Regions from separate parts of the Vibrio glycogenivorans genome, predicted to be linked through region 4. Evidence: predicted binding sites of a transcription regulator. Region 4 holds the regulator's gene; each other region holds the start of a gene.

Region 1 (6,044 bases), on a different contig from region 4:
CGCTCAGCCTTGATCACGTAAGCTCCACGTAGGCGAACTTCTTTGCCTAGCACCAAGCGCTTGTACTTTTTGTTGGCTTCTTCGCGGAAGTCATCGCGCTCAATCCACACCTCACGTGTGAACGGCACAGTGCGCTCACCCATTTCAGGCTTGTTCGGGTGATTGGCTACCGTCAGCTCTTCCACTTTACCTTGGTCGTAGTTCTCAATAACGATCTTAATTGGGTCCAACACCGCCATTGCACGTGGCGCGTTCTCGTTAAGATCATCACGAATACAAGACTCAAGCGAGCCAAACTCAATCATATTCTCTTGCTTGGTCACGCCAATACGCTTACAGAACTCACGAATTGACGCAGCGGTAAAGCCACGGCGACGCAGACCAGAAATGGTCGGCATACGCGGATCATCCCAGCCTGATACCAGGTTCTCGGTGACCAACTGGCTCAGCTTACGCTTCGACATAACCGTGTATTCAAGGTTCAGGCGGCTGAACTCGTATTGACGCGGCTGGCAGTCGATCGTGATGTTTTCCAATACCCAGTCGTATAGACGACGGTTGTCTTGGAACTCAAGCGTACACAGTGAGTGAGTGATACCTTCCAGCGCATCTGAGATACAGTGCGTGAAGTCGTACATTGGGTAGATACACCACTTATCACCCGTTTGGTGGTGGTGAGCAAAGCGAACGCGGTAAAGCACTGGATCGCGCATCACCATGAACGATGAGCCCATGTCGATCTTGGCACGTAGACACGCCTTACCTTCCTCGAAGCCGCCATCACGCATCTTTTCAAATAGCGCAAGGTTCTCTTCAACGCTGCGATCGCGATAAGGACTTGGCTTACCCGGTGCAGTCAGCGTACCACGATATTCGCGGATCTCATCTGGCGTTAGCTCTTCAACATAAGCCAGACCCTTTTCGATCAGCTCAACCGCGTAACCGTAGAGCTTGTCAAAGTAGTTTGATGAGTAACAGATGTCGCCCGACCAATCAAAGCCCAACCAGCTCACGTCGTTTTTGATCGACTCAACGTATTCCACGTCTTCTTTTTCTGGGTTGGTATCATCAAAGCGAAGGTTACACTGACCTTGGTAGTCCTGAGCAATTCCGAAATTCAAGCAAATCGATTTCGCGTGACCAATGTGCAGGTAGCCGTTTGGCTCCGGTGGGAAACGCGTATGAACATGATTATGTGTTCCGTCGGCCAGATCTTTATCAATGATTTGGCGAATGAAATTCGATGGACGAGTTTCAGTTTCACTCATCAAGAGTACCTCAATCTTTTAATTATCTTCTCAAGCCCCTTTCTCAGGGCGTATCTGCTAATAATCCATGATTCTGCAGCCAAACACAACCTAATATACCCAAGTAACCCTAAGATGTAGTTTCAACGCATACCCGAGTAACCTCAGAATGCCGCTTCAAAAACAAAATGAGCCCCTAAAGGGGCCCATCGCTAAAAGGAAACTCACAGATTACTGTGGCAGAGGCACTACCGACAGGTCTTCATCAACCGGAATGTTCTTCATTTCACCGGCGACAATCTCAGCTAGGGGGCCCAAGATAACCTGAACGTTGTTGGCACCTAATTTCACCACGCCCATCGCACCCAGATCTTTGAGTGTCTTCTCATTAATCACGCTGGTATCTTTGATGGTCAAGCGCAGACGGGTAATACACGCATCAATGCCCTGTACGTTTTGATGACCACCCAGTGCCTTGAGGTATTGCTTTGCAAGCTCAGAGGCATTTTCAGAACCCGTCTCGGCAGAGTCCTCTTCATCTTCACGTCCAGGCGTCTTTAGACCAAACTTCAAGATTACAGTACGGAACACTGCATAGTAGACACCAAAGAACACTAGGCCTTGGATAATCAACATATACCAATTGACCGCAAGAGGGTTACGCGTTGATAGCACCATATCCACCAAACCGGCCGAGAAACCAAAACCGGCAATCCACTGCATTGAGGCGGCGATAAACACCGACACGCCGGTGAGCAATGCGTGCAGAACATAAAGCACTGGCGCAAGGAACATAAATGAGAACTCAAGCGGCTCAGTAACACCAGTAAAGAAGGAAGCAAAACCCGCCGCTAACATAATAGAGGCAACTTTGTTTTTATTCTCCGCCTTTGATGTGTGGTAGATGGCCAGCGCTGCGCCCGGCAAACCAAACATCATAATCGGGAAGAAGCCAGCCTGATACATACCGGTCACACCGACAACCGCCGTGCCTTCGGCAAGAGATTTTGCACCGCCAAGGAAGTTAGGGATGTCATTAATACCCGCTACGTCAAACCAGAATACCGAGTTCAATGCGTGGTGCAGACCAACTGGGATCAACAAGCGGTTAAAGAAGGCATAGATACCCGCCCCCACTGAGCCCATGCTCTGGATCGATTCACCAAAGTTAACCAAACCGCCGTAAATCGTTGGCCAGACGTACATCAAAACGAACGCTATCAGAATACCAGCGAAAGAGGTCAGGATAGGCACCAAGCGCTTACCAGAGAAGAAGGCCAGGGCTTTGTGTAACTCGACAGTAGAAAAGCGGTTGTAAATCTCGGCGGAGATAATACCAACCAGGATACCGACAAACTGGTTCTCAATCTTAGAGAACGCCGCTGGTACTTGTGATGGGTCAATGCCCTGGATCTGAGCAACCGCTCCAGGAGAGAGCAAGGTCGTCACAACCAAGAAACCAACAAAGCCCGCCAGCGCCGCCGCGCCGTCTTTGTCTTTTGACATTCCATACGCCACACCGACAGCAAACAATACCGACATATTGTCGATGATCGCGGCGCCCGCCTTAATCAAAAAGGCGGCCAAAGCGCTGTTCGCCCCCCAACCCTGAGGATCAATCCAATAACCGATACCCATAAGTATCGCCGCTGCAGGCAGGGTTGCCACTGGCACCATCAGTGCCTTACCTACCTTTTGAAAATATCCGAGAATGTTCACCGTCTGTTCCCCCTGTCAAATTATCGTATTCCGTTTGAAGGACTTTTTTTAGTCGCTCAATTTAGTCCATTTCAGTTTACGGCGATAAATTCGCTCCGCAAATTAAAACCGTGCCAAATGTGATCACAATCACCTGTAAAAGGTGAAATATCGGGTTTCTGCTAGCCAGATCATAAAACTTATTTTAAGATGCAAATTAACGCAAAGTTTTGCGTATAGTAGTCAATATAGTCAGATGGCATCTATTATTAAACCACTGAATAATATAGGCATAGATGAATTAAGCTAAGATTACGTTTGATGATCTTAGCAAAACCTATACACTGCCCGATAGCGCTTAGGCGCCTCGCTGGCTAACAGACATAATTTGTTGCGTGAGTAAAGTTGCTTTATCGCTGATAACCATCTGCTAATACCAATCTAAAGCAGTCTGCACTTGCCAACGTCCCTCGCTCACTCGCTGATTAAACAAAGGATTTACTCATGTACGCGCTCACCAACTGTAAAATCTTCACGGGTACTGACGTCTTGACCCACCACGCAGTGCTTGTCGAGGGGGATCGCATCGCAGGGCTATGCTTACAATACGACATACCAGCCGACACGCCTTGTGTCGACCTCGACGGTGCGAACCTCAGCCCCGGCTTTATCGACTTACAACTTAATGGCTGTGGTGGGGTGATGTTCAATGATCAAATCACCCCTGAGACGCTGCACATCATGCACCAAGCCAATCTCAAATCAGGCTGCACCAGTTTCCTGCCGACGCTGATCACCTCGTCAGATCAGGACATGCGCCAAGCCGTCGCTGCCGCGCGAGATTACCACAATCAGCATCAAAATCACTCCCTTGGTTTGCATCTCGAGGGGCCGTATCTGAATGTGGCCAAGAAAGGCATTCATAATGTTGACTTTATTCGCCCCTCTAACGACGCGATGATCGATTACATCTGCGATAACGCCGATATAGTACGTAAGGTCACCCTCGCGCCCGAACACAATAACGCTGAGCATATTAAGCGCCTAAATCAGGCAGGTATCGTTGTCGCGATAGGCCATACCAACGCCACCTATCGCGAGGCGATGGACAGTTTTGCTAACGGTATTTCCTTCGCTACTCATCTTTTCAACGCCATGACACCAATGACCGGTCGTGAGCCAGGTGTGGTCGGTGCCATCTATGACTCGCCAGAGGTCTATGCGGGTGTGATAGCGGATGGCTTCCATGTCGATTATGCCAACATACGCATCGCGCACAAAATCAAGACTGACAAGTTGGTATTAGTGACCGACGCCACAGCTCCTGCAGGCACAGAGATGGATCACTTTATTTTTGTCGGCAAGAAAGTATATTACCGAGATGGTATGTGTGTGGATGAGAATGGCACACTCGGGGGCTCGGCCCTCACTATGATAGAAGCGGTGAAAAACACGGTTGAGCGGGTTGGTATTGCGCTAGACGAGGCTCTGCGCATGGCCACACTCTATCCCGCTCGAGCAATCAATGTCGACAACCAGCTTGGTCAAATCAAGCAGGGCATGGTGGCTAATTTGACCGTGTTTGATGACCACTTTTGTATCCAAGCCAATATAGTTAATGGAAAATACGAGCAAATATGAGCATGAATGGCGCACAGATAGGTAACGTAGACTTAGTAAAACAGCTTAATAGCGCCGCAGTGTATCGGCTGATTGACCAACAAGGCCCGATCTCTCGTATCCAAGTGGCTGAAATCAGTCAACTTGCACCAGCCAGCGTCACTAAAATCACGCGCCAGCTGATCGAGCGGGGCTTGATCAAAGAGGTCGCACAGCAAGCCTCGACTGGTGGGCGAAGAGCCATCTCTCTACAAACAGAAGTCGCTCATTTCCACTCAATTGCGGTCCGTATTGGCCGAGATTACGTTCACCTGAGTTTGTTTGATCTCGGTGGTGCCCTGCTCGCCGATACGCACCATGAGTTCTATTACACTGAGCAAGACGAAATGATGGACGGCGTGATCGGTTTTATCCGTCACTTTATCGCCGAGTACGCGGCGCATATTGAACAGCTGATCGCCATCGGTGTCATCCTGCCAGGGTTGGTCAACCCCGAGAGCGGGGTGGTTGAGTACATGCCCAATATGGACATCGATAACTTAGAACTGTCTGCGATTATTGAGCAGACATTCTCGGTTCAGTGTTTCGTCGGCAACGATGTGCGCAGCATGGCGCTGGCTGAGCACTACTTTGGCGCGAGCCAGGACTGCCAAGACTCGATTCTAGTCAGTGTTCACCGCGGCACCGGTGCAGGAATCATCGTCAATGGTCAGGTCTTTTTAGGCTTCAATCGCAACGTGGGAGAGATTGGTCATATCCAGATAGACCCCCTTGGCGAGCAGTGCCACTGTGGTAATTTTGGTTGCTTGGAAACGGTCGCGGCTAATCCAGCGATTGTAGAGCGAGTGCGCAAACTGATTCATCAGGGCTATCAGTCCAGTCTCGCCACACTCGACAGCATCACAGTTGACGATGTCTGCCAGCATGCCAATCTCGGTGACGAGCTGGCTAGACAGAGCCTGGTGCGGGTGGGTAACCAATTAGGTAAAGCCATCGCGATCACGATTAACCTCTTCAACCCGCAAAAAGTCCTGATTGCCGGGGATATAACCAAGAGCGGCGAGATTCTATTTCCCGCTATTCAGCGCAACGTCGAGAATCAATCGCTGACCACCTTTCACAACGACCTGCCCATCATTGCCGCCGAGCTCGGTGATAAGCCTACGATGGGAGCCTTTGCAATGATAAAAAGAGCCATGCTTAACGGAGTGCTGTTGCAGAAACTGCTCGAAGAGGAACAAAATTCCAATTAGAATCAAAGGCTGTTTTTACAGCCTTTTTCATAAAGAATCATATTGCACATGGATATCATACTAATAAGTGCTGCATTTATCTCCGGCGTCGTGGCGCTCAAATGCAAACTACCACCACTGGTCGGCTTCTTGCTCGCTGGCTTTGTTCTACACCATTTTGGTTATCAAACCAACAACGTCATTGAGACGCTGTCTGATCTCGGCGTGACCTTGCTGCTGTTTACCA
Region 2 (6,044 bases), on a different contig from region 4:
TCTGAGCCCACATCACCAAACTTGTCTGCATCCGCTGCAGCGCCGATCCCAAACGAATCGAGTACTAAAATAAAGGCTCTTTTCATAACATCATCCTTAAAGCTGGCTAGGCCAACTCTTCGTTGTCTATATCCTCTGCGCGGATTTGTCGATAAACATCTGGGGTGGCTTGATAGTCACCACCAATCTCTATCGCCGCTTTAAGTGTATCCGCCGCTTGTTGCCACTGCGCTTCATCACGGGCGTGGATCATGGCCAATGGCGTCTTGTCATCGGCGAACTCACCCAGACGGATAAAACCATCAAAGCCCACAGCAAAGTCAATCTTATCGCTGGCAACTCGGCGGCCACCGCCCATCGCCACCACCGCCATGCCGATCGCGCGGGTGTCCATCGCACTGACGACACCGTCCTTATCGGCATACACAGGCTTCACCACTGGCGCGGTTTCGAGGTACTGCTCGTAGTTGGTAATGAAATCTGCCGGACCACCGAGACCTGCGATCATCTTGCCAAAGCACTCGGCAGCTTTACCGTTGTCGAGTACCTGATTGAGCTTGTCTCGCGCATCGTTAGTGTCGATTGCCAAATTGGCTAGCACCAACATCTCCGCGCACAAGGTCATGGTCACTTCATACAAGCGCGGATTGCGATACTCGCCAGTCAAAAAGCGCACCGCCTCACGCACCTCAAGCGCATTACCCGCTGATGAAGCAAGCACTTGGTTCATGTCGGTTAGGATGGCGGTGGTCTTCGTCCCTGCGCCGTTGGCGACGGCAACAATCGAGCGAGCGAGTTCCTCCGACTCTTGATAAGTCGGCATAAATGCCCCGCTACCTACCTTGACGTCCATCACCAAAGACTCGAGACCTGCGGCCAATTTCTTGGATAGGATGGACGCGGTGATCAAGCTCATGTTGTCAACAGTGGCCGTGATATCACGCGTGGCATAGATGCGCTTATCAGCAGGGGCCAGATCGCCGGTTTGGCCAATGATAGCAACCCCCGCCTCTTTGGTGACATCACCAAACACTTGATTGGTCGGGGTCACGTCGTAGCCAGGAATCGACTCAAGCTTATCCAGCGTGCCACCAGTATGACCAAGTCCACGTCCTGAGATCATCGGCACAAAGCCACCACAGGCCGCCACCATGGGACCGAGCATCAGCGAGGTCACATCCCCCACACCGCCCGTGGAGTGTTTATCCACAATCGGGCCACCAAACTGCTGAGCACTCCAGTCGATCACCATGCCAGAATCGCGCATGGCACAGGTCAGGGCAATGCGCTCTTGCATCGAGAGTTCATTGAAACAGATCGCCATCGCTAGGGCGGCAATCTGCCCCTCTGACACGCTGTTATCGGCGACGCCTTGAATGAAAAATTGGATCTCTTCGTCGCTTAGGATGCCGCCATCGCGTTTTTTACGAATGATCTCTTGAGGTAAATACATTATTGCCTCCCACGTTATAGCGTGGCTATCAGACTCAAGCAGAGGGGCAAGCCCCCCTGCAACCTTGCGTTAGTACGCTGAAGGATCGGCCGTTTGGTCGGTAACGTCTAATGTATTCAGTAGGTTGGTTAGAAGGCTTGATGCGCCAAAGCGGTAGTGACGTGCATCTACCCAGTCATCACCGAGGATCTCATCGGCCATCGCCAAGTATTGAGCGGCATCCTCTGCGGTGCGTACGCCGCCAGCTGGCTTGAAGCCTACGGTCTTAGCCACGCCCATATCACGGATCACTTCGAGCATCATGCGCGCGAACTCTGGGGTTGCATTGACTGCCACTTTACCGGTAGAGGTCTTGATAAAGTCAGCACCCGCCTCAATGCAGATTTGTGAGGCTTTTTTGATGAGCGCCTCTTCTTTCAGCTCACCCGTTTCGATGATCACTTTCAGCAGCACATCACCACAAGCCGCCTTACACTGTTTTACTAGCTCAAAGCCGACTTCTTCATTGCCTGCGATCAGCGCGCGGTATGGGAACACGACGTCAACCTCATCGGCGCCATAAGCAACGGCGGCTTTGGTCTCAGCCACGGCAATCTCAATATCATCATTACCGTGTGGGAAGTTAGTGACTGTGGCAATGCGAACGTCTGGCGTGCCTTGTTCGCGCAGAGTTTTCTTCGCAATAGGAATAAAGCGAGGGTAGATGCAGATTGCTGCAGTGTTGCCTACTGCTGATTTTGCATCATGACACAACTGAATCACCTTAGCGTCGGTGTCATCGTCATTCAGTGTGGTCAAATCCATTAGTTTTAATGCACGCAGTGCTGCTGTTTTTAAATCGCTCATTTCTATCTCCGATCAATATTCAAAATTATCTCAGCCAAGCGCACTCCTGATGCACAACTTGGCTGCTAATGATGAACGGACTTGGTTCCTTGAAGACTTGCTCAAGCGCTCGCTTGAGCAATTGATTTCCTTTTCACCGCTAGGGGCACGTTTACTTTTCTCTCGTGCGGTAAGAACACCCCATCGCTATCTCTGGTTTGTTTAGCTAAAAAATCGCTCAACAATCCACTGGTATGAGAGGCCGCCAAGATAGACGCCAACGATGCCCATCACACCAGATAAAACCGGCGGCGCTGGGATTGGCAGTTTAATGGCAGTAAAGAGCATTCCAACCGCAAAGCCCGCGACGGTGGCAAGGAGAACTTCGTTCATGTGTGTTACCTGTTTGTTTATCGATACTCAGAGTATAGATATTTGTCGCGGCCCTGTAGCCAAATGAAAAAAGCAAACGGTTTGTATCTCAAAAAATTTCAGGCTAAACGTTTGCCTTAAATATAGGGGCGAGGAGCGGGTACGGGCTTTGCCCTACGGGGTACGAGGAGTACATCACGCGCTGGATCTCCTCGCACCTCGGAACGCAGTGAGACTCGCACCTAGCACCTGTAAAAGAGCCGGTACAGGCTCAGCCCTACGCCAAGGTGAGCGAGGGGCGTATCACACGCTGGGTCTCCTCGCTCCTCGGAACGCAGTGAAACCCGCTCCTCGCACCTAAAAAAGCCCCGCAGCATGGAAGTGCTGCGGGGCGATTTTTTAACGTCTATACAGATCTTCTAAGCGATTAGAAAGATAGGAATAGACCAGCAATAGTTGCTGCCATTAGGTTAGATAGCGTACCTGCTGCCACGGCTTTAACACCCATACGAGCGATGTCGTGACGACGGTTTGGCGCTAGACCACCTAGACCACCTAGTAGGATTGCGATAGAAGAAAGGTTCGCAAAACCACATAGTGCAAATGCGATGATTGCAGCTGTCTTCTCACTCATTACTTGACCTGTCGCTTCAACAATTTGAGCGCCTTCACCCACGAATGGTACGAAGTTTAGGTAAGCAACGAATTCGTTCACAACCAGTTTTTGACCAATGAAAGAACCCGCTAGTACGGCTTCATCCCATGGCACACCGATTAGGAACGCTAGAGGCGAGAAGATCCAACCTAGAAGAAGTTCTAGAGTCAGTTCAGGCATACCGAACCAACCGCCAACGCCGCCAAGTACGCCGTTAACAAGAGCAATTAGGCCGATGAATGCTAGTAGCATTGCACCAACGTTTAGAGCCAGTTGTAGACCAACAGACGCGCCGCTTGCCGCTGCATCGATAACGTTAGCTGGCTTGTCGTCGCCGCCGTCGATGTCAGAGTCTAGGTCGTCGTTTGGCGTCTCAGTTTCAGGCATGATGATCTTAGCGAACAGTAGACCACCTGGTGCTGCCATGAATGATGCTGCTACTAGGTACTCTAGAGGCACACCCATAGATGCGTAACCCGCTAGTACACCACCAGCAACAGAAGCTAGACCGCCACACATTACCGCGAATAGCTCAGATTGAGTCATGCGAGGTACGAATGGACGTACAACTAGAGGAGCTTCAGTTTGACCAACAAAGATGTTTGCTGCTGCAGACATAGACTCGGCGCGAGACGTGCCTAGTGCTTTTTGCAGACCGCCACCAAGAACCTTGATGACCCACTGCATGATACCTACGTAGTAAAGTACTGAGATAAGTGCAGAGAAGAAAATTAGTGTTGGCAGTACTTGGAACGCAAAGATGAAGCCGATACCGTCAACAGAGAAGTTAACTAGGCTACCAAATAGGAAACCAGTACCGTCTTTACCGTAGTCGATTACGTTTTGTACACCTGCTGAGAAACCAGCAAGTAGTTCACGACCCCAAGGGACGTAAAGTACGAAGGCACCGATCAGAAATTGGATAGCGAATGCACCACCAACAGTTCGTAGATTAATTTTTTTGCGGTTGCTTGACAGTGCAAGGGCGATACCAAGTAGCACAGCCATACCAACCAGGCTCATAAACACGCTCATAGTTTATGACTTCCTCATAGGTTATTTGTTAGGCGATTAGATAGTGAAGCTCAAAAGCGGCGCAATTATACTCATCACTTTAGGTAGAAAGTAATGCCACCCTCACACTTTTTTAGGGTATTCATGACACGCACAACTAAATATGTGACACAGATCACACCCAAGTTTAATTGAGCAGTTCTAAAACACAGAAAATTTCGAGACTATTCACAAATTGAAAACAATTCTAGAGAGTTTTGCCAAAACTGTGAGGCAATCGTTTGCGTATCCGTTTGCTTTAGATCACAAACTGTGTTGAGGATCAGCGGCAAACGCTTGGGGTGATTAGGTTTTCCCTGAAATCCATTCAGGGGCATGTCAGGGGCATCGGTCTCGAGCACTAAGCAATCGTTTGGCAAGGCACTGATTGCATTGCGAGTTTTGTTTGCTCGCGGATAAGTGATCACACCCCCGACACCAATTTTTATCCCTTTATCAACAAAACGCATCGCCAACTCATAGCTGCCAGAATAGCCATGCAGCACTCCACCCGCTTTGACCGGAGTATGCTTCAAGGTGCGTAAAAGCTCGTTATGTGCCTTCCTGCAGTGCAAGATCACCGGCATCTCAAGCTCGTTAGCAATATCGAGATGAGATTGCAGTACCTCTTGTTGCACTTGCGCATCAATATCGGTCAAACCATCTAAGCCACATTCTCCTATTGCGAGTGGTTTTTGCTTTGCTTGGTCGAAAGCCTTGGAAAGAGATGGGGTGAGATTGAGAGGTTTTGTGGTGAGAAAATTTGGATGATAGCCGAGCGCCCAGTGTATCGCACCGTGGCGTTGGCTGAGTGAATCGAGTCGCTGCCAGTTTTGCGGTCCAATCGCGGGCAGCATGATTTTCTGCACCCCTTGTTGTTGAGCGCGGGCAAGGTGCTCGTCAAACTGCGCCTCGAACACCGCAAAGTCAAAGTGACAATGGGTGTCGAAAAGAGGGAGACTGGCTCCCTCAATCTGATTGTTATTGACCGTCATTGGACTTAGATGTACCGGTCGTTTTGGGATCTAAGGCAGGATCGCGGCGGTACGGAACGCAACTGCGTTTATTCTCTGGCGTGAGACCGAGTGATTGGCACCACACATCGTAGCGTGCAATACCACGCGCTAACCATTGCTTAAACCGATTCCACATACATCGCCTCCTTGACCGCTGGCTGTTACATCTATTGTTGCTCTTCGCGCTTAAACACCAACTCGGTGTCGGTGGATTCTGCTGCCTCGAAATAGTAGCCGGCAACATCAAAGTTCTTCAGCGCCTCGATAGTGTTCACCTGATGGTCGATGATATAACGCGCCATCATGCCGCGCGCCTTTTTGGCGTAAAAACTGATCACCTTGTACTGACCATTTTTGCAGTCTTTGAACACGGGCGTGATCACTTTCGCTGCCAGTTGTTTTGGCTTAACCGCTTTAAAGTATTCGTTTGAAGCCAAGTTAACCAAGATGTCATCCCCTTGCTCAGCAACCGCCTGATTAAGCTTATTGGTGATGATCTCACCCCAAAACTGATACAGGTTGCTCCCGCGACCATTGGCAAGCTTGGTGCCCATCTCTAAGCGATAAGGCTGCATCAAGTCCAGTGGTTTGAGTAGACCATACAAGCCTGACAGCATACGCAGGTGACGCTGGGCATAATCAAACCCTGCCTCATCCAATGTTTGCGCCT
Region 3 (6,044 bases), on a different contig from region 4:
TAGCAGATGACCAATCTTATTACCGTCTACCAGGAAGTTGCCCAAGATACCGGTTTGATTGGTCATCTCAAGGGCGTACTTAAGACTCTCTTTGGCCTGCTCATCATCACCACGACACGCGAGTAGGATGGTTTCGATGATCAGGTTGCGATTGATGTCGGTCACAAGCTGATGTTCGTCCGCCTGCTGCTGCAAGAAGGTCAGGGTCTCTTTCGCCTGACCAAACTGACCCAGGTTGATATGCGCGCGCACGATATTACGCCACTGAAGTTGGGTAAAGTGGTTGTACGCCTCAGTCGGGCGCGTAGTCGTCTCAAGCCATTTTTCAATTGCCGCGTTATCCCCGCGTGCTTGCCAGAACAGTAGTAGCGATAGAGATGCGTTAGCAGTCCAGTCAACGTGGTAGGTCGACTGATTCATCAAATGTTCAATTTGCTTGATGAATTTAGCAGCTTTGTCCAGCTCTCCGCGACCAATCGCAATCCGCGCCAGCATAGAGTAGGAGTGCAGGTTACGGTTATCCGACTCTTTGCCGAGTACTTCTAATCCCTTATAGGCGCAGACCTCAGCCTCGTCGAGGCGGTTCCAGCACCAAAGGAGTTGAGCACGCAGGCGTAGAAGGAACTCATGCATTGGTACTTGGTGTAGCTGGTGCTCCTCAATTAGTTTGAACGCATTGTCTTGCACTTCGTAAGCGGCTTGCACATAACCTTGAGCAATCAAGATCTCACTTTGCTGAAGCATCGCCCACAGGGCTTGGTGATACACCTGGTATTGACGCGCGAGCTTCTCGGTTTGCTGCATCATCGGCAGTGCGCGGCTAAGCTGACCGGTAACGTGATTAACCTCGCCAACGACAGAAGTGGCAACTATGCGGCTGCGATACACCGTGTGGTCAAGCTGGCTAAGGGCCAGCTCGGCCAGCTCAAGGGCTTTCTCCGGCTCATTGTGGTTAATCGCTACCTGAGCTTTCAGCGCGTTGAGTTCACCCTGCTCTTTGGTGGAGAGAGTAACGTTATAGTGCTCCATCTGCTCAGAGGCTTTGGCCACCAGCTGACCAACATTGTTGTAGCCATTTAGGCTCTGCTCAACCCAAGCCTGTAGCATACACAGTTTCGGCACGGTGTAGAGCTGCTCAGCAGAGAGCGAGTTGATGGCTTTCTCAAGCGACTCCAACTCGCCCTGGTTAAACATCTTCCAGCCGTGCTCGCGCAAAATGGTCGCCATTAGGTCAGTGTCATTGGAGATCAGTGCGTGGCTCAGAGCGCGATGCGGCATCGCCTGTTCCAGCCAAGCTTGCGCTGCTGCGCGGTGCAATTCGCTCTCTTTTTGCGGAATACGCGCCAGACGCTCGTGGGCAAGGAATTCCGCAAATAGGTTATGGAAGCGATACCAGTTCTGCTCACCCTCAAGTGGGTAAACAAATAGGCCATAGCGGTTAAGCGACTCAAGCATACTCAGCGCATCCTCGCGCTTGGTCAGCGTGCAGACCAAGGTATCGTTGAAGTGATCCAGGACAGAACACTCAAGCAAGAACTGACGCGTCTCTTGATCAAGCAGGTCAAACACCTCTTCAATCAAGTAATCCCATAGGTGGGCGTGATTAAATTGCGAGACCGACTCAGCGGTTTGGGCCAGCGTGCGCTGCTGATGCTGGGCTTGAAGGGCAATCAACTGCAATGCAGATGGCCAACCTTCAACATAAGTACACAGATTGGTGGCGGTCATATCATCGATACCGTCATCCACACGTTGATTAAAGAAACGCGTTGTCTCTTCGGTATCAAACGCTAGCAGCTCATTGCCAATCTCAATCATTAGGTCACGCACACGCAGGTTAGCGGTGCCAAGTGGCGGCGCAGCGCGGCTGGTCACCACTAGGGTGAGGTTATCCGGCATGTGTTTGAGGAAAAAGCGCATCGATTCATGGATCTCATCGTCATTGATCAGATGATAATCGTCGATAACCACATAGCACTCCTCGCCAAAGTTACTCAACTCAGTGAAGACCTCACCAAATAGCGAGTGTAGCGAGGAGAACTGGCGCTTTTCCGCCAGCTTTTGTGCGTTTGGACAGCAGTTATGGGTGGCCTTGTTCAGCGCTTGAAGAAAATAGTTGATGAATCGAAACGGGTCGTTGTCGCTCTCATCGACGCTATACCAGCCGACATTATGCTTATCGGCGAGCCATTGTGCCGCCATCGTGGTTTTGCCATACCCGGCAGGAGAACGAAACAGGACGAGTTTGTAGCAGTTCGCACCTTGCAGTAAGTCGAGAACTCTTGGGCGGGCAATCGCATTGTGCAGGCGGCCCGGACGAGTTAGTTTTGATGGAATCCACATCGTGTTCTTACCCTAAGTATTTGCGCATCGTTTTGTCGATGTCTCTATTTTTTTGTTTTTAATCAATCACTTTTCTTTTTGCGAAAAATGTGATTAGACCAGCGTAATGACATGGTACTTAATTACGGTTAAGCGGCATATTGATCTAGCCCGCGTTTTTGCATCAATCCCTCTTATAACGCTATCTACGCCCCAAAATTGAGCTATTGGTCACAGATTGTGCAGTATTGATCTCTATATTTGAAATTGGTTGCACTGCTTTGATAGTTCAATAAGCCAGCAATAGGAATGTTTGTGATCAAGGTTGGAATTTTAGCCTTCACCACTTTGTCGCCGATTTTTCTGTTGTGAAAACAAATTGATGATTAATTGAACACCAGTGTGATCAGTCTCAACACAAAATTGGCAAAAAGTGGCCCTAGTGCGATTCGGATCACTTTATTGACAGAGTAATAGGCTCTACGCCCTGTATTCTCCTCCTATCCTCCGCCTCTAACGGGAGGATGTTTTGCTCAAGGGGAGAATGCACGATATGCGGTAGATGGATTAAAACCAAATAAGTGAGATTTCTGTAATGAAACCTACTCAACAACAAAACTTCGATAAAGCTGCATTTCAAGCTGACGTTAAAAAACACCTTTCAGCAACTTACGCAACGACAGTAGAAACTGCTTCGCCACGTGCATGGTACCTAGCAATGGGTCGTGCGCTAGCTGAGCTAACTACTTTTGACTTGCTACAAACTGAGCAAGATCCAAAGATCAAGAACGCAAAAAGCGTGAACTACCTATCTCTAGAGTTCCTGATTGGTCGTTTGACAGGTAACAACCTGATCAGCATGGGTCTTTACGAAGAAATCACGGAAGCCATGGAAGAGCTAGGTCAAAACCTAACTGACCTTCTAGAAGAAGAGCGTGACCCATCACTGGGTAACGGTGGTCTAGGTCGTCTAGCGGCTTGTTTCATGGATTCTTGTGCAGCGCAAGAGTACCCAACAGTGGGTTACGGTCTGCACTACGAGTACGGTCTATTCAAACAGTCATTCGAAGACGGTCGTCAACAAGAAGCGCCTGATGCATGGCGTTGTGTTGAGGGCTACCCTTGGGAAGTCGCTCGTCCAGAGCTGGCGCAAGAGATCGGTTTCTTTGGCCGCGTTGAGGTTGTCAACCAAGATGGCAAAGAAGTACGTAAATGGGTACCGGGCATGACCGTAAAAGCGATGCCATGGGATCTACCAATTGTCGGTTACGAGTCAGACACAGTTTACCCACTGCGTCTTTGGGAATGTCAGGCGATTGCCCCATTCTCACTAGAGAGCTTTAACAACGGTGACTACTTCGAAGCGCAGCACGCGCTGATCGATGCGGGTAACATCACTAAAGTTCTTTACCCGAACGACAACCACGAGAAAGGTAAAACACTGCGTCTAATGCAGCAGTACTTCCACTCTGCGGCATCGGTACGCGATATCCTACGTCGTCACGAAGCAGCGGGTTTCACGCTACAAGACCTGCCTAAGCAAGAGACTATCCAGCTTAACGATACGCACCCAACGATTGCTATCCCAGAGCTTATGCGCATCCTTATCGATGAGAAAGGCCTATGCTGGGAAGAGGCGTGGGAAATCAGCTCGAACACGTTCGCTTACACCAACCACACTCTACTGCCAGAAGCACTAGAGACTTGGTCTGAGTCACTGATCCAGCGTCTACTTCCTCGTCACATGGAGATCATTTACGAGATCAACCACCGCTTCCTAAAAGAAGTTCGTGCAATGTGGCCTGGCGATGTTGAGAAGCAGCAGAAGCTATCGATCATCCAAGAAGGTTTCCACCGCATGGTGCGCATGGCGAACCTATGTGTGATCGGCTCTTACGCAGTCAACGGCGTAGCAGCACTGCACTCAGAATTGGTTAAGAAAGACCTATTCCCAGAGTTCCACGCGATGTACCCAACGCGTCTACACAACGTGACAAACGGTGTCACGCCACGTCGTTGGTTGAAGTTCTGTAACCCAGGTCTGTCTGCACTTATCTCAGAGAAAATTGGTACTGAGTGGCCTGCAAAACTTGAGCAGCTAGAGGCGATTGCTGAGTTTGCAGAAGACGCTAAGTTCCAGAAAGAGTACATGGCCGTGAAGAAGCAAAACAAACAGCGTCTGGCTGATTGGGTTGCTGACAACATGGGCATCGAGCTAGACACTAACGCTATCTTTGACGTGCAAATCAAGCGTCTACACGAGTACAAGCGTCAGCACCTAGACCTTATCCACGTACTGTCTCTGTACCACCGTCTACTGAACGACCCAACGTTCGACATGGTCCCTCGCGTTGTGTTCTTCGCAGCGAAAGCAGCACCAGGTTACCACCTAGCGAAAGAGATCATCTTCGCTATCAACAAGGTTGCTGAGAAGGTGAACAACGACCCACGTCTAGGCGGCAAGCTGAAAGTAGTCTTCATTCCTGACTACCGCGTGAGCATGGCGGAGATCATCATCCCAGCAGCGGACGTGTCTCAGCAAATCTCAATGGCGGGTAAAGAAGCTTCAGGTACGGGTAACATGAAGATGGCACTTAACGGTGCACTGACTATCGGTACGATGGACGGCGCGAACGTTGAGATCCGTGAAGAAGTGGGTGATGAGAACATCTACATCTTCGGTCTAGACGTAGATGGCGTTAACCGCGTGAAAGCAGCCGGTTACAACCCATTTGATTACTACCACGCAGACCCACTACTGAAAGCGTCGCTAGACCTACTACTAGGCGATGAGTTCACTCCAGGTCAACCAGGTCTACTACGTGCCACGTACGACAGCCTGCTAGACGGTGGTGACCCATACCTATGTCTTGCTGACTTTGCTTCTTACGTGAAAGCGCACGAAGCGATGGACGCGCAGTACCGCGACCAAGCTGGTTGGGCGAAGAAAGCTATCTTGAACACGGCGCTAGTCGGTAAGTTCAGCTCAGACCGTTCAATCCGTGACTACGTGAACAACATTTGGAAACTAGAAGCGGTTAAGCGCTAATTTCTTAATGATATTGATAGCCAAGGCGGAAACGCCTTGGCTCTATAACTTGCAACAATTTTCGACCAACCTTGGTCAAACCCTACAGGAAGAAGGTCTGCAGTCCTTCGGAGAGAGCGATGAAAGAACAAAGTGTATTAAAACAAGTCGCTGAAATGGCGCGTTTAGCCGATAGCTACGTCAGTGCATGGGGCGATGAAGCCCAAGTGGAGGAGGAAACTCTACGTCGGCTACTAGCCTCGCTTGGTTACGATACAACCAATGATGAAACTTTGCTTAAGTCTGCTGAGAAAAAGCATAAAAAGGATGTACTTGACCCGGTTCTTGTCTTAAGAAGTGGAGAGCCCGTCGAAGTACCGCTTTACCTAGGCACAAGTGCTCGCGAAAGCGAGTTTAGTTGGTCTTTGACCACGGAAGAGGGTGAGGTAATGGAAGGTTACCTACAGTCTCAAGTGGTGCGCGATGAGCGTGCACAAGGTGGCCCATTGGTGTTTGCATTGCCAAACAACCTGCCATGGGGTTATCACAAGCTCGAAATCTCGCGTAAACGTCGCAAAACTCCTTACTGTATGACTCTGATCATCACCCCTCAGGCGTGTTTCAAACAGCCGCAGATGGGTGAAGGTAAAAAAATGTGGGGCCCGAGTGTTCAGCTTTACACGCTGCGTACTCA
Region 4 (6,044 bases):
CTCCGTTTTTGGGGCCACAAATTTCCTCGCAAGCCGCCGAGCGGATCCTTGAGCAGCACGATAAACTGATATCCATGGGGGGACAGTCACTGCTGCAGGCTAAGTCCTTGGGCTATGCATTTGTCTCTCCCGGTATTATCGATGTGACCGCGATTGGTGCGCTGCCCGATGAGGAGTACTTTGGGCCACTGCTACAGGTGATCCGCTACGATAATTTAGAGCGCGCTGTGGCGATCGCTAATCAGACTCGCTATGGCCTATCGGCGGGATTGATTTCAACCGATGATGGTGAGTGGGACTACTTTATTGACCACATCCGCGCTGGGATCGTGAATCGTAATCGCCCCCTCACTGGTGCCAGTGGTGACGCGCCGTTTGGCGGTCCCGGCGCATCGGGTAACTTACGCCCGAGTGCCTATTATGCCGCGGATTACTGCGCTTACCCGATGGCCTCGATGGAGGGCGATGAGCCAGTGCTGCCTGCAACGCTCAGTCCAGGTATTTATCTTGATGATTTAGGCTAAGAGCTTGGTGCGGCGCATTCTTATTTGATATCGGTGATAGGAGGTTATATGCATCCTGAAAATCGTGTTACCGCACTGTTTGAGTGGCTATGGCGCGACTACACGGCTCGCCTGTGCCCCTCAGCGGCTCGTATTCATCAGTTGCTTGAAGAAGACGCACCACTTATTAACGACCATATAGCACTGAGAACGTTTGATCTTGACCCGGTTAGTCTTGAGACGCTGGCCAGGCCGTTTTTGGCTCTGGGTTATGAGCCCGGCGGTGACTATCTGTTTAGCGCTAAGAAGCTGTTCGCCAAGCACTATGAGCACCCAGACCCAACTCTGCCTAAGGTGTTTATCAGTGAACTCAAGGTGCAAGAGTGCTCCGAGTCCCTGCAAGCGATTGTGGCCAAGTTAATCGCGCAGATCGAAGTGGATAAACTAAAGGGTGCAGAGTTCCTTTGTGCGGGGCGATTATGGTCGCTCAGTTACCGTGACTATCAGCAGTTGGCACAGGAAAGTGAATATGCGGCTTGGTTGGCGGCACACGGTTATGGCGCCAATCACTTTACGGTCAGTGTTAACCAGCTCAAGCGCTTTGGTGAGGTGAGTGAGGTCAATCAGCATCTAGTCGAAGCGGGATTTATCATCAACCAAGCTGGTGGTGAGGTGAAAGGCTCACCGGATGTGTTGCTTGAGCAGTCGTCAACCATGGCTGATAAAGTCGTGGTGGCGTTTGATGATGGAGAGTTCGAGATACCCGGAGGGTTTTACGAGTTTGCTAAGCGTTACCCAACCGTGAGTGGTGGGCTTTATTCCGGCTTTGTCGCCGCATCGGCAGATAAGATTTTTGAGAGTACCGATCAATAACTATGCCCTTGCTGGGGGATTGGCAAGGGCATAAAAAACACCAAGCCGAGGTGGCTTGGTGTTAAAGGTTTTACAGCGGTTAGCTTAGCGCGTACCGTAAACCACGATAGTCTTACCGTGGGCAGAAATCAGGTTCTGCTCTTCTAGCATCTTCAGGATGCGACCTACCGTCTCACGAGAACAGCCAACAATCTGACCAATCTCTTGACGAGTGATCTTGATCTGCATGCCGTCTGGGTGAGTCATTGCATCAGGTTGTTTCGCTAGGTTAAGTAGCGTCTGTGCAATGCGGCCAGTTACGTCAAGGAAGGCCAGATCACCTACTTTTTGGCTTGTCACCTGAAGGCGGCTTGCCATCTGCGCAGAAAGGCGCATTAGGATATCTGGGTTGACTTGAATTAGCTGGCGGAATTTCTTAAACGAGATCTCCGCAACTTCACATGGTGATTTAGCACGTACCCAAGCAGTACGCTCTTGATCTTCTTCGAAGAGACCAAGTTCACCGATGAAATCACCTTGGTTAAGGTAAGAAAGGATCATCTCCTTACCTTCTTCATCTTTGATAAGTACCGCTACAGAGCCTTTTACGATGTAGTACAAAGTTTCTGCTTTTTCACCAGCGTGAATCAGCGTGCTCTTTGATGGGTACTTATGAATATGACAGTGTGACAAGAACCATTCTAACGTTGGGTCGGTTTGAGGTTTACCTAGAACCATAAATATATCTTCCTCTGCAGGGTATGCTTGCTGCTATCCATATTGCGCTAAGCCTTGACTAGGATAGTAGCATAAGTGCTCACGACACATGCTGCAAGCTATCTTGTAATTCATACGAGATAGTACCGTTTTTCGGCGACGATTTCTTGATTTTGATGGGGTAAGTTGACCGAAATTTACCCATATTTTGTGCACCTGATCACGTACTGAGAAGTCAGTATGGTGAATGGCCACAGTTATCCTATTTTCCCAGTTTCGATCAGTTGCTGCAGGATAGGGCGCACGATCAATTCCATCGCAAAACTCATCTTACCTCCCGGCACGACGAGGGTGTTGTGCCGCGACATAAATGAGCCATCAATCATCGCCAATAAATAAGGGAAGTCGACATTCTTGAATCCGCGCAGACGGATGACGACAAAGCTCTCATCAAGGCTCGGGATGCCCTTAGCGTTAAGTGGGTTTGAGGTATCGACCGTGGGTACACGCTGGAAGTTAATATGAGTGCGTGAAAACTGCGGCGTGATGTAGTTGAGGTAATCGTCCATCGAGCGCACGATAGAGTCCGTCACCGCCTCTCGCGAGTGGCCACGGTCACGGGTGTCACGGACAAACTTCTGGATCCACTCAAGGTTGACGATCGGTACCATGCCAATCAAAAAGTCGACGTGCTTGGAGACGTTGACCTCACCATCGACCACACCGCCGTGCAACCCCTCATAGAAGAGTACATCGGTGTCATCGGCGAGCTGCTGCCAAGGGGTAAACGTGCCTGGCATCTGGTTGTAAGGTACCGCCTCATCAAAGGTATGTAGGTAGCGCCTAACCTCACCTTGTCCCTCCTCGCCATAACGACGAAAAAACTGCTCCAAAGCCGGAAAGTCGTTGGCTTGTGGGCCAAAGTAGCTGATGTGTTTGCCTTGTTCGCGCGCTTTGCGGATTTCAACATCCATCTCTGGGCGGGTAAAGCGGTGAAAGCTGTCGCCTTCGACCCATGCAGGCTTAACGTCCATCATGTTGAACATCTTGCGAAAGGCTTCTGACGTGGTGGTCGTCCCGGCGCCCGAGGAGCCGGTCACCGCGATAATCGGATGCTTAGCTGACATGACATTCCCTGTCTTAAGTAGTTATATCTTTTGAGAAACTAACCTTAGCGTACCCATGGTTAAATGGCGAGAAGCGGGATTAGAATTTTCGAACTTGGATATCGACGGTGTTATGTAGCTCTGAAAACACGATCACCGCTTGGCCGTTACGGAGCTGATCTTTTACCTGCTCGACCTTGTGATCTAGGCTTATCTCCTGCGCACCGTAATCGGTGCCTTCACGTAACACAAACTCACGCACTAGGTTATCTAGAGTCTCTGTCTCTATCTCTTGCCACGGAATGATCATGACGACCTCTCTTGTTGCTGATCATTAATATTGCCCAAGCTTCCCTATGTGTGATGAGAGAAAACTTGGGCTCAGTGGCCGCTATTATGCCGTTTTTGCTAGGCATTCGTAATAGGCAGGCAGTGCCTCTTCCAGCCAAAATGTCGGTTTTAGCAAGCTGCCGCTGAGAAAGCCGACATGACCGCCGTGCTCAAACAGCCGATAATCGATGTTGCTAGGCAGGATAAATTTCGGGATCACTTCATCGGTCATAAACGGATCATCTTTGGCGTGGATGATCAAGGTCGGGATGGTGATCGCCTTGAGATGATTGATACCAGAGCATTGCTGATAATAATCTTCGGCATCTTTGAACCCATGCAGAGGGGCGGTGATCAAGTCATCAAAGTCTTGCAGGCGCGTGACTCGCTTAATGCTCTGGTAAGTGACTTTTAACTCGCCCTTGATAAGGTGGTGCTTATGCAGGGCGTTACGCTTGAGTGAGCCGAGAAGGTAGTTGCGATAAACACGAGAAAAGCCTTGCTCAATACGATTAGAGCAGGCAGCGAGGTCGAGAGGAGCTGAGACAATGGTCGCGGCGTCAATCAAGGATTGGTCTTGATACTTCGCCAGATAATTGGCCAGCATGTTACCGCCAAGCGAGATCCCGACCGCGACCAGTTGGTTAGTGGGAAACTGCTGACGGACTGTTTCAAGAAACAAGCGTGCATCTTCGGTCTCGCCGGAGTGATACGCTCTGGCTTGCAGGTTCGGTTTGCCGCTGCAGCCACGAAAATGCATCATCACCGACAGCCAGCCATCATCGGCAAAGGCTTTCATCAAGCCATTGGCATAGGGACTGTAAAAACACCCCTCAAGGCCATGGAATAGGACGAAGATAGGCTTGCTTTTTGCCATTTCGGTATCGGGTTGCTCACTCCAGGCGAGATCGAGGAAGTCGCCGTCTGGCGTGGTCAGCGTCTGCCAGATCGGCTCAAACAGCGCCTTTTTGCGGATCATCCGTGGTAGTAAAGTTTGAGCGTGTGGGTTTTTCAACCCTGTTGCGGCAATGAATTGTGGCATATTGCAGCTGTCCTTGTTGCTTGGGTTGACTGGCTGATGCATTGGTAAAAACAGTTTTTAACGCAATGGTGAGCCTGACAACGCGTCCACTGGCTTAGCAAAGGCCGTCTGTAGATGCTCTGCACCAAGATGCTTACAGTACGTTAGTGTAAGGCTCTCTTCGCTGCCCTGTGATAGTGGCAGGTGATTGATGCAGTCGACCAGGTCGGCTTGCTGTTGTCTTTCTAATTGTAATTCGAACTGTAGTGCTTCTCGGTACAGTGTATCGTTAGTTGTGGTCTTAAGCTTGCGACGTAACCCACGATAGCTGTGTAGCAGGCTCTCAGTACGCGCAAGGCTATGCTCTAAGGCCTGCCAATCAGGCGATTGAAGGGTGAGTTGCTGCTCATCGAGCCATTTGAGGGCGATGAGCAGGTTAACGTTACCTTGATGGTGGTTTTGCAGGGCAAGGCAGGCGTCTTTGACTTCTCGGTCACCATAGTAGTCGAGGCTAAACTGCCACAACTGCTCTAGGGTGAGAAGGGGGGATGCCTGCTGTTGATTCATGCTGCGTTGAATTCCTGTTCCATCTGCTCGAGCTGCTCTTGCAAGTCCATCCATTCGAGCTCTACCTCTTCAAGTTCAGACTTGGCGCTAGCTTGCTCGGCAAGCACTTTATTCAGCTTCGGTTTGTTTTCTGCCTCATACAGGCTATTGTCCAACAACTGTTGCTCGGCCAATGAGACGGTTTCGCCTAACTTATCCATTTTCTGCTCAAGTTTTGTCAGAGTTTTGCGAAGAGGTGCAGTTTGTTTACGAAACTCAGCTTCACGACGCTTTTGCTCTTTTTTCGCGGCGGCACTTTGGCTGTTGTCCTTTACCGGTTGCTCTGCCTGAGCCTCTTTACGCTCTATTTTTTGTTGCTCCGTCAACCATTTGTAGTAATCGGTTAGGTCGCCGTTAAATGGCGCCACCTGTTTATCATGCACCAGGTAAAGATCATCGGTGGTCGCACGCAGTAAGTAGCGGTCGTGGCTGACGATCACCATCGCCCCCTCGAAGGTTTGCAGCGCAAGCGTCAATGCCTGACGCATATCCAAGTCAAGGTGGTTGGTCGGCTCATCGAGTAGCAGTAAGTTGGGCTTTTGCCACACGATCAGCGCCAATACAAGGCGGGCTTTTTCACCACCGGAGAAGGGAGCCACTGGCTCAAGTGCCTTGTCACCTTGAAAGCCAAAGCTACCAAGATAGTCGCGCAGTTGCTGCTCGGTTTGATCCGGCGCGATCTGCATCATATGTTGCAGCGGCGTCTCTTGCGGATGCAGGGTCTCAAGCTGGTGTTGGGCAAAGTAGCCGATCTTCACGCCTTGCGAGTAGGTGAGCTCACCACCTTGCGCGTTAAGCTCGCCTGAGAGCAGCTTGATCAAGGTTGACTTACCAGCGCCATTGCGACCCAAAAGACCAATACGGCTGCCAGGGACGAGGTTAAGACGGATCTTCTCAAGGATCAGATTG

What was found. Region 4 encodes CRP, which controls carbon source genes, mostly activating them, when cyclic AMP is high. Its sites were predicted from a motif close to TGTGANNNNNNTCACA; they were not measured.
Region 1: the regulator CRP is predicted to act here: its motif matches at 3,085-3,100, upstream of nagE (N-acetylglucosamine-specific PTS transporter subunit IIBC).
Region 2: the regulator CRP is predicted to act here: its motif matches at 4,484-4,499, upstream of ACSTTG_RS03575 (NupC/NupG family nucleoside CNT transporter).
Region 3: the regulator CRP is predicted to act here: its motif matches at 2,543-2,558, upstream of malT (HTH-type transcriptional regulator MalT).

Annotation. Positions count from the first base shown of each region.
Region 1 covers NZ_JBPVIS010000009.1:5,642-11,685, forward strand. The annotation lists gene glnS (glutamine--tRNA ligase) at 1-1,268, opposite strand, end outside; gene nagE (N-acetylglucosamine-specific PTS transporter subunit IIBC) at 1,479-2,966, opposite strand; gene nagA (N-acetylglucosamine-6-phosphate deacetylase) at 3,450-4,586, shown strand; gene nagC (DNA-binding transcriptional regulator NagC) at 4,589-5,818, shown strand; gene ACSTTG_RS16985 (cation:proton antiporter domain-containing protein) at 5,867-6,044, shown strand, end outside.
Region 2 covers NZ_JBPVIS010000001.1:795,175-801,218, forward strand. The annotation lists gene ACSTTG_RS03555 (phosphopentomutase) at 1-86, opposite strand, end outside; gene deoA (thymidine phosphorylase) at 107-1,453, opposite strand; gene deoC (deoxyribose-phosphate aldolase) at 1,523-2,299, opposite strand; gene ACSTTG_RS03570 (XapX domain-containing protein) at 2,501-2,671, opposite strand; gene ACSTTG_RS03575 (NupC/NupG family nucleoside CNT transporter) at 3,078-4,340, opposite strand; gene ACSTTG_RS03580 (TatD family hydrolase) at 4,544-5,353, opposite strand; gene ACSTTG_RS03585 (DUF5363 family protein) at 5,340-5,510, opposite strand; gene yaaA (peroxide stress protein YaaA) at 5,542-6,044, opposite strand, start outside.
Region 3 covers NZ_JBPVIS010000018.1:11,066-17,109, reverse strand. The annotation lists gene malT (HTH-type transcriptional regulator MalT) at 1-2,343, opposite strand, end outside; gene ACSTTG_RS21955 (glycogen/starch/alpha-glucan phosphorylase) at 2,918-5,371, shown strand; gene malQ (4-alpha-glucanotransferase) at 5,491-6,044, shown strand, end outside.
Region 4 covers NZ_JBPVIS010000010.1:95,909-101,952, forward strand. The annotation lists gene astD (succinylglutamate-semialdehyde dehydrogenase) at 1-524, shown strand, start outside; gene ACSTTG_RS18495 (DUF1338 domain-containing protein) at 573-1,376, shown strand; gene crp (cAMP-activated global transcriptional regulator CRP) at 1,461-2,093, opposite strand; gene ACSTTG_RS18505 (phosphoribulokinase) at 2,330-3,199, opposite strand; gene ACSTTG_RS18510 (YheU family protein) at 3,279-3,488, opposite strand; gene ACSTTG_RS18515 (hydrolase) at 3,573-4,550, opposite strand; gene ACSTTG_RS18520 (TIGR02444 family protein) at 4,608-5,096, opposite strand; gene ACSTTG_RS18525 (ABC transporter ATP-binding protein) at 5,093-6,044, opposite strand, start outside.